Regions from separate parts of the Flintibacter porci genome, predicted to be linked through region 1. Evidence: riboswitches for the same ligand, from Rfam matches in the RefSeq annotation. Region 1 holds a riboswitch; the other holds the start of a gene.
What was found. A riboswitch is a leader RNA that binds a small molecule or an ion and turns the genes downstream of it on or off. The one in region 1 is predicted to bind thiamine pyrophosphate.
Positions count from the first base shown of each region.

Region 1 (4,406 bases):
CATATCGTTACCCTGCTGGACGGCGGGATTATTCGGGAGCAGCATATGGAAAAGGAGAGGGGATTGTATGAATCAAATACCATTTCAGATCCGGTTTTGTTTGTTGAGCCATTCCGCCGCCTGCATTACCGGAATGTGGGGAATTAACCGGTGAGACGGCAAGACCTGTTCCACCTGTGCGCCCAGAATCTGCTCCGCAAAAAAACACGCACCTTTCTTACCACCCTGGGCGTGCTGATCGGATGCTGCTCCATTGTCATCACCGTATCCCTGGGTGTGGGCATGAAAGAGACTCAGGAAAAAGCTCTGTCAGAACTGGGAGACTTAACTATCATCACCGTAAATCCCCCTCAAAACAGCCAAACAGGCGCACTGGACGATCATCTGCTCCAACAGCTGCGGGAGATCAGCGGAGTAAAAGCAGTCACGCCGAAATTTACTCTGGATATTGACTCCGTTACCCTGTCCGCCGGACCAGACCACCGCTATGTGGCCCAATGGACCAACATCGTAGCTATGGATGTCAGCGTCATGGAAACCATGGGCTACCGCTTTTTGGAAGGCTCCCCTGCCACAAAGCCCGGCGATGCTATCATCGGGCAGTACATGGCCTATAATTTGAAAGATACCTTACGCCCCGAGGGGGACGATATGGTCAACCGCTTTGACGGCGACTGGGATGGATTCGGCAATCAGATTTCTGTCCCCGCCCCCTACCTGGATCCCATCGGCCAGGAATTTACCTTGGAAGTGAAAACCCGTGCTGGGGTATTTTCTATGCCGCTGCATCCGGTGGGTGTGATAAAAGAAGACTACTCCAAGGGCAACGAGACCGTTGACGGCGTTATGATCTCCCTGGATGACCTGCGCCGCCTCCTGGGACAGGCCGACCATGATATTCCCATCTCCTATGACAGCATTTTAGTCAAGACCTCCAGCATCAGCCAGGTCTCGGGAGTAGAGGGTAAGATCAACGCTATGGGATATCCCACCGAATCCATGGAGAGCGTACGCAAGCCCTTAGAAAAAGAAGCCCAGCATAGACAGATGACACTGGGCAGCTTGGGTGCCATCTCGCTGTTTGTGGCCGCGCTGGGCATTATCAATACCATGATCATGTCTATCTCCGAGCGCACTCGGGAGATCGGAATCATGAAATCTCTGGGCTGCCCGGTCTCCGACATCCGGATCATGTTTTTGGCGGAAGCCGGTGCCATTGGCTTTATGGGTGGTATATCTGCCTGTGTCATCAGTGTTATTATCTCGGCGGCTATTAACTTCATATCCATGGGGCCCAGCTTAGACCATCTCATTCCTGCTCTGCTTGGCGGAGAGGATGTGGCAAGGATTTCGGTGATCCCACCGTGGCTTCTGCTCTTTGCCGTCCTTTTCTCTGTTCTCATCGGCTTGGGCGCAGGCTGCTATCCGGCCAACAAGGCGGTACGCATCTCCGTTTTAGAGGCCATCAAAAGCGAGTAGGCAGCCAAACAAAATTATACTCTCTATAAAAGACAGGAAGGCAGTCCGTTTCGGACTGCCTTCCTGTTTTTGTGAGAGTCAGTGGTTTTTATCTGTGTCCCGAAACAGCAGGGTAATACACCACAGCGCCGACAGGCCCACCACGGTGTAGATCACCCGGCTGATCAGTCCATCAGACCCACCGCCGACAAAGGCCACCAGATCAAACTGAAACAGTCCCACGCTGCCCCAGTTCAGCCCGCCGATAATCAGCAGGGCCAAAGCGATCTTGTCCATGATCACGTCAGATTACCTCCTCGGATTGGGTTCCGGGGATAGCATTTCCAGGCCAGAGAAAAACTATGCACGGACAACACGCAATTTCATTTTAACGATGCCGGTCCAAATCCCATGGGAAGTAGTTCCCACAAGCCTGCCTGCTGAAACTGGCCATGCTGATTGACCGCCAGCACCCGAAGTTTTGGCGCAAATTCATACAGCATCTGCCGGCAGGCGCCGCAGGGCCAGCAAAAATCCTCTCCGCTGCCCGCAATAGCCAGTGTGGTCCAGCCGGTGGTCCGTCCCTCACTTACCGCCTTCACCAGGGCGGTACGCTCCGCGCACAGAGTGGAACCGTAGGCCGCATTTTCCACATTGCAGCCGGTAAACACCGTTCCGTCCTCGCATAAGAGAGCCGCGCCCACTGCAAAATGAGAATAGGGTGCATAAGAAAATTTCCGCATCTCCAAGGCTCGCTGCACCAGTTCCTGATCGGTCATGTTCCTGCCTCCTTCTCCCGCGCTCGGGCGGGCGTCTGTTCTCTTCTAGCATACCCCAGCAGAAAAAAACTTGCAATCTTCTTTTCCCGTGCTATAATATTTTCCAGCGGACCGCCGACAGCGGTCCACTGCAATCAAAAAGGGAGCTCGCAAACGGGCTGAGAGGAAGCTGTGCGCTTCGACCTGTGACCTGATTTGGGTAATGCCAACGTAGGGAGATTATGGTATGCGTACGCCGCGGGATTGTCTCTCTCGAGAGATACCCGGGGTGATTTTGTTTTTGGAGGCACTTCTATGGCCCACTTTCTTCCCCAGGCAGCCATTTTTGATCTGGACGGCACCCTTACCGACTCCATGTACGTCTGGGACCACATTCCAGAGGAGTTGGTACGCCGGTTTGGCGGCCATCCCGCTCCCGATCTGTCCCACACGCTGCGCGCGATGAGTTCTCCTCAGGCCATCGACTACCTGATCCGCACCTACCATCTCCCCGCTTCCTCCCAGCAGCTCATGGAGGCCATGGAGGACTTGGCTGACCGGGAATACCGGGACCAAGTTCCTTTGAAGCAAGGCGTTCGCCCTCTTCTGGAGCGGCTTCACCAACTTGGCGTGCCCTGCGCCGTGGCTACCGCAAGCCAGGTCCATCAGGCCAGGCAGGCTCTGGAGCGGCTGGACGTCTGGCCCTTTTTCTCCTTTGTTCTGAGCGCAACTCAGTACGGTCCCAAGACCCGCCCGGACCTCTATCTGGAGGCCGCCAGGCAGCTGGGAGCCGCTCCGCAGCGAACCCTGGTCTTTGAAGATGCCCTTCACGCCGCCCAGACCGCCGTTCAGGCCGGCTTCCAGGTAGTTGGCGTGTATGACGCCTTTTCCTCCGAGGACCAGCCTGCGCTGAAGGAAATCTGCCGCTGGCATCTGAAACAGCTGGACGATCCGTCCTTTCTCGCCCAGCTGGGCTAAATCTGTTTCCCCCAGGTTCTTAGGAAGAACCGTTTATGTATGCGGCGAATTGGGGGCACCACCTTTCGTCGCACTATAAAACTTCAATGCGTCAAAACAGAAAGGAGTCTTAACTATGAAAACCGCATTGACGATCGCTGGAAGCGATTCCAGCGGAGGCGCCGGGATCCAAGCCGATATCAAGACCATGACGGCCAATGGCGTATATGCCATGAGCGCTGTCACCGCCCTGACGGCCCAGAACACCACCGGCGTTTACGGCATCCTGGAGTCCACCCCTGAGTTTCTTGCCAACCAGCTGGACTGTGTCTTCACGGACATCTTCCCTGACGCAGTCAAAACCGGAATGGTCTCCTCCACCGCCCTGATCCAGGTCATCGCGGACAAGCTCAAACAGTATGGGGCAAAAAACATTGTGGTAGACCCGGTGATGGTGGCCACCAGCGGCTCCCGCCTTATTTCCGAGGAGGCGGTGGAGGCCCTGAAGGAACAGCTGCTTACTCTGGCTACCCTTCTTACCCCCAACATCCCCGAGGCCCAGGTTCTCTCCGGCATGACCATTACCACCGCAGAGGATATGGAGCGGGCCGCCCAGGCCATCAGCGAGACCTACGGCTGCGCCGTACTGTGTAAGGGAGGCCATCAGATCCACGATGCAGATGACCTTCTCTGGCGGGATGGCCAGAGCACCTGGTTCCGTGGCCGCCGCATTGACAACCCCAATACCCACGGCACCGGCTGTACGCTCTCCAGTGCCATCGCCTCCAACCTGGCTAAGGGCTACGACCTGACCCAGGCTGTGGAGCGCTCCAAGGCCTACATCTCCGGCGCTCTGGCAGCCATGCTGGATCTGGGCGCAGGCAGCGGCCCCATGGACCACCTGTTTGCTCTGCGGGGGGAGTTCGTGGATGACTAACCTGATCGTTGCAGCCTTTACCCTCTGCTATTTTGCCGTTACCCTGTTTTTGTGCCGCGGGATCCGCCTGTCTGCCCGGGATATCTGTCTTGCCGGCCTGATGTCGGCGACCACCCTGGTGCTGCGCTGTTTCCTGATCACCCTGCCCAACGGGAGCCATATCAGTCTTGGCGCCATGCTGCCCATCCTTCTGCTCTCCCTTCTGGTCAACGCCAGGGTGGCCTTCTGCGCTGGATGGGTCACCGGCCTGCTGGCCATGCTTCTGCTGCCTGACTGGCAGCCGGTACACTGGGCCC
Region 1 is NZ_JBHEVB010000010.1:85,911-90,316, reverse strand. It holds gene ACEVJL_RS11905 (ABC transporter ATP-binding protein) at 1-147, shown strand, start outside; gene ACEVJL_RS11900 (ABC transporter permease) at 151-1,479, shown strand; gene ACEVJL_RS11895 (DUF378 domain-containing protein) at 1,558-1,761, opposite strand; gene cdd (cytidine deaminase) at 1,842-2,237, opposite strand; TPP riboswitch at 2,367-2,471, shown strand; gene ACEVJL_RS11885 (HAD family hydrolase) at 2,532-3,194, shown strand; gene thiD (bifunctional hydroxymethylpyrimidine kinase/phosphomethylpyrimidine kinase) at 3,310-4,110, shown strand; gene ACEVJL_RS11875 (energy-coupled thiamine transporter ThiT) at 4,103-4,406, shown strand, end outside.

Region 2 (4,406 bases), on a different contig from region 1:
GGGCGACGTTGATGGAGTCCACGTAGTCGATAAGGTCCATGACCACCTTGGGGTCCATAAAGTCGGTGAGCCAGCCGCCGAACTGGGTGGTAAAGTTGAACTTTCCGTCGGAGAAAGCGCCTGCGCCGCCAAAGCCGCACATGGTGTCGCATACGGCACAGTGGATGCACTCGCGGACCTTGCCCGCCACAATGGGGCAGCTGCGGTGGTAGATATCCCGGCCCTGGTCCAGGGCCAGTACCTTCAGGTCAGGACGGCTGTGGGCCAGCTCGTAGGCGGCAAAGATGCCCGCCTCGCCGCAGCCCAGGATCACTACGTCATACATGGCATTCATGGAAGTTCTCCTTACATTTTCTTCTGTTTCGGCGGCAAAAAGCCCCGTTCATACAAAATATAGTATAACATACTTTTCAAAAAAACAAAATGGGAAATCCGGTGAAAAGACACGAAAAAGGCCGCCCAAAGGCGGCCTGACAGGGAGAGATTCAGCTTCGCTCCTCAAAGCTGGCGCCGCAGCTGCGGCAGGTGACGGTAATTTTTCCCTTGCCCCGGGGGACACGCAGCTGTTGGCCGCAGTTGGGGCATTTGAAGTAGCGGTGTTCCTTGTCTCTGTGTGCCGTGCGCTGAAAGCGCAGCCAGCGGATCACGGGGCCGGCCACCTGGAGAAACTTTGCGTTTTCAGCCCGGCGGCGAGCAGCGTTGCGGGAGAGAGTACGAAACAGGAGAAGGACAAGCACCGCCAGGGACAGCCAGTACAGCACCCCCCACCGGGTGAGGGCGGAAACCAGATACAGGACCAGGTATAAACCCAGCAGAGCCAGATTGAGCTGGTCGGTCCCGTAGCGGCCGTACATAAAACGCTGGATGGCGTTGCGGATCATAGGCAGCCTCCTAAGTAGAGAAAACAGGCGCGAGGGCGGTTTTTTCTCTTGAAATATCTTGAAAATATGATAGCGCGAGAGTATGAACTCGTCAAGGAAGCAATCGTAAACAAAGTGTGAATTGTTCCTGGCAGAACAACAGAAACCGGGGCATTTGTCTTGCGCCAGGGGACAAAATAGGGTATACTTTTCCCAAATGAACTGGGAGGACCGCTGTATGAAGCGCATCGACAAAGAGAACTATTACCTGGATATCGCCGAGACCGTGCTGGAGCGGTCCACCTGTATGCGGCGGTGCTATGGAGCCATCATCGTCAAGAACGACGAGATCGTCTCCACCGGCTATAACGGCGCGCCCCGTGGCCGGAAGAACTGCATGGACCTGGGCTACTGCACCCGGGAGGCCATGAACGTGCCCAGCGGCGAGCGCTATGAGCTGTGCCGCTCTGTCCACGCGGAGATGAACGCCATCATCTCGGCCGCCCGGCGGGATACCCTGGGCGCCACCCTGTACCTGGCTGGCCGGGAGGCCAAGACCGGGGAGCTCCTTCACGACGCCACCTCCTGCTCCATGTGCCGCCGACTCATCATCAACGCGGGCATCCAGCGGGTGGTCATCCGCAACACCGACCGGGATTACAGCGTGGTCCATGTGGAGGACTGGGTGCGGGAGGACGACTCCCTGCCGGAGCAGCATAAGTAAGGCTCCACCTTGACAGCCCCTGCCGGGGCGGGTACAATAAAGATGACCGCATAACAATCGAGCACAGGGGCGCTGGAAGCTTTTCCAGCTGAGATGCAAAGGCGAATAGGCCGCCTTCGGTCCCTTAAACCTGATCCGGGTAATGCCGGCGTAGGAAGTGAACGGAATGTGGACTCATGTCGTTTCTTTCGTACCGCACTGCACCCGCTTGGATGTGTTGCGGTACAACATTTTTTAGGAGGAAACGAGTATGAATTCCACTGCTGTGACCCGGCGCGCCCAGTCCATCCGGCTGCGCCGCCTGGTAGAGAGCGCCATGATGCTGGCCATCGCCACGGTGCTGAGCATGTTCCCCTTCCAGGGACCCTGGGCGCTGGGGGGCGGCATCACCGTGTGCTCCATGCTGCCCTTGGTGGTGCTGTCCTGGCGGTACGGCTGCAAGTGGGGCGTGTTTGCCGCCTTTGTGTACAGCCTTCTGCAGATGGTGCTGGGCATCCAGAACGTGCAGTACGCCGACAGTGTGCCCACCGCAATTCTGATCATTTTGTTTGACTACGTGCTGGCCTTCTCGGTCATCGGACTGGCCGGAATGTTCAAAGGCCGGCTGGGCAATCCCCGCCTGGAGCTGGTGCTGGGCATTGTGCTCACCTTTTTGGTGCGCCTTGGCTGCCACTATGTCTCCGGCGTGGTGGTTTGGGAGGTGCTTTGGCCCAATGAGCTGGGCTGGGCCGCGCCCATCTGGTCCATTGCCTACAACGCCAGCTACATGATCCCGGAAATTATCATTACCTCCCTGGTGGCGGCGCTGTCCTACGGCCCGCTGAAGAAGTATTACCAGGGCCAGGACCTGAACTGACCCCTTCGGGGGCGAAGAAAGAGAGGCCCCCATGGGTAAATTTGACGGCCTGCTGCTGGTCAGCGACTTTGATGATACCTTATACGATTCCCACCACCGGGTGCCGCCCCGCAATCTGGCAGCCATCAACTACTGGCTGCGGGAGGGGGGACGGTTCACCGTGGCCACCGGGCGGGCCTACACCACCTTTGCCCCCTACGTCCACTTAGCGCCCATCAACGCCCCGGTGGTGCTGTCCAACGGCTCGGCCATCTACGATTTCCACACCGATACCATGCTGCTGGAGACCCAGCTGGACCCCCGGGCGCCCCAGGACTTCCAGGCCCTGATGGACGCCATGCCCTCTCTGGGAATGGAGGCCTACCACGGGGAGGATATCTATGTCTACCGCCCCAACTATGTCACCGACGGCCACATGCGCAAGGTGGGCACCGACTACACGGTAGCCCCCATTGCCGACATGCCCACCCCCTGGAACAAGGTCATTGTCCAGCAGGAGTACGACCAGTTGCTGCGCGCCCGGGCCTGGCTGGAGGAGCACTGCCCGGAGCGGTACGAGGCCATTTTCTCCAACCGCTACTACCTGGAGGTCACCCGCCGGGGATGCAATAAGGGCGGCATGGTGCAGCGGCTCATCGATATGCTGGGGGTGGAGCGGGACAACCTCTACTGTGTGGGGGACAACCAGAACGATATCCCCATGATGGCCCTGTCCGCCATCCCCTTCGCGCCGGCCAACTGTGCCCAGGAGGTCAAAGACTGGGGCGCCAAGCTGCTGTGCCACTGCGACGAGGGCGTCATCGGCGACATCGTGGAGATCCTGGACCGGAAATATTGAGTATCACCTCCCCGCCCTTCAAATGGGGATTGACAAAGAGGGGCGGGGGGGGGATAATAAACCCGTCCCAGCCAAGGCCGGGACATTCTTCGGACGGAAAATACAATGGGGAGCGCGTGAGCGCTGAGAGGAAGTTCGGCTTCGACCCAGAAACCTGATGCGGATCATGCCGCCGTAGGGATGTGGACGTGCTGTTGTGCGTCCGGGCGTGCCTGCGGCACGCCTCTTTTGTTTTTTTCGGCCGGAGTGCGAGGAAGGACTGCCAAAGGCGGCAGGCCGAGGGGGAGCGCCCTGGGCCTGTGTCCTGCTTTCGTATACAACTGGACAGCGATGGGAGGCCGTGTTCCGGCATGAGAGGAAGCCAGTAAGCTTCGACCGACCCGACCCGGTAGTTTGCCCGGGCGGGGGCTCCGCGGCGCCGGGAGACCGGCGTGGGGGAGGGCTGTCCATGTGGGATCCCACTCCTTTTCCGCGGAAGCTTTTGGGAAAAGGAGTCTTTTTTATGAAACGCAACCCCTCTCTTCTGCGCCTGGTGGTGCTGGCTATGCTGGTGGCCGTGGGCGTGGTCATCTCGCCCATCCTCCGTGTGGAGGGCATGTGCCCCACTGCCCACCTTATCAACATCGTGTGTGCGGTGCTGCTGGGTCCGGTGTACTCCTTCGTGTGCGCCTGCACCATCGGCGTCATCCGCATGAGCCTGATGGGTATTCCCCCTCTGGCCCTCACCGGAGCGGTGTTTGGCGCGGCCCTGTCGGGCATTTTGTACCGTCTCAGCGGCGGGCGGCTCATCTTCGCCGTCATCGGTGAGGTGGTGGGCACCGGCATCATCGGCGCGGTGGCCTCCTACCCGGTGATGACCCTGTGGTGGGGCTATACCGGCCTTACCTGGGTGTACTATGTGCCCTCCTTCATTGCCGGTACCCTCATCGGCGGCAGCGTGGCCTTCCTGCTGCTCAAGAAGCTGGCCAAAAACGGCATGCTGCTGAAGATGCAGCAGGATCTGGGGGCCAAGGTGTTTGACCGCCCGGTCACTGTGGCCGGCGACAGCATGGGCATCGTCTTCCTGGGCATCATTGCCTACCTGGCGGTGCTGGTGCTGGTAAAGAACGTGCTGAAGGCCACCGGCGC
Region 2 is NZ_JBHEVB010000001.1:277,133-281,538, reverse strand. It holds gene ACEVJL_RS01330 (NAD(P)/FAD-dependent oxidoreductase) at 1-334, opposite strand, end outside; gene ACEVJL_RS01325 (Zn-finger containing protein) at 486-881, opposite strand; gene ACEVJL_RS01320 (deoxycytidylate deaminase) at 1,099-1,584, shown strand; TPP riboswitch at 1,640-1,758, shown strand; gene ACEVJL_RS01315 (energy-coupled thiamine transporter ThiT) at 1,835-2,440, shown strand; gene ACEVJL_RS01310 (HAD-IIB family hydrolase) at 2,472-3,278, shown strand; TPP riboswitch at 3,375-3,477, shown strand; partial or broken gene thiW (energy coupling factor transporter S component ThiW) at 3,781-4,302, shown strand.
Region 2: linked by a shared signal. The riboswitch ahead of ACEVJL_RS01315 (energy-coupled thiamine transporter ThiT) and the one ahead of ACEVJL_RS11885 (HAD family hydrolase) in region 1 are both predicted to bind thiamine pyrophosphate.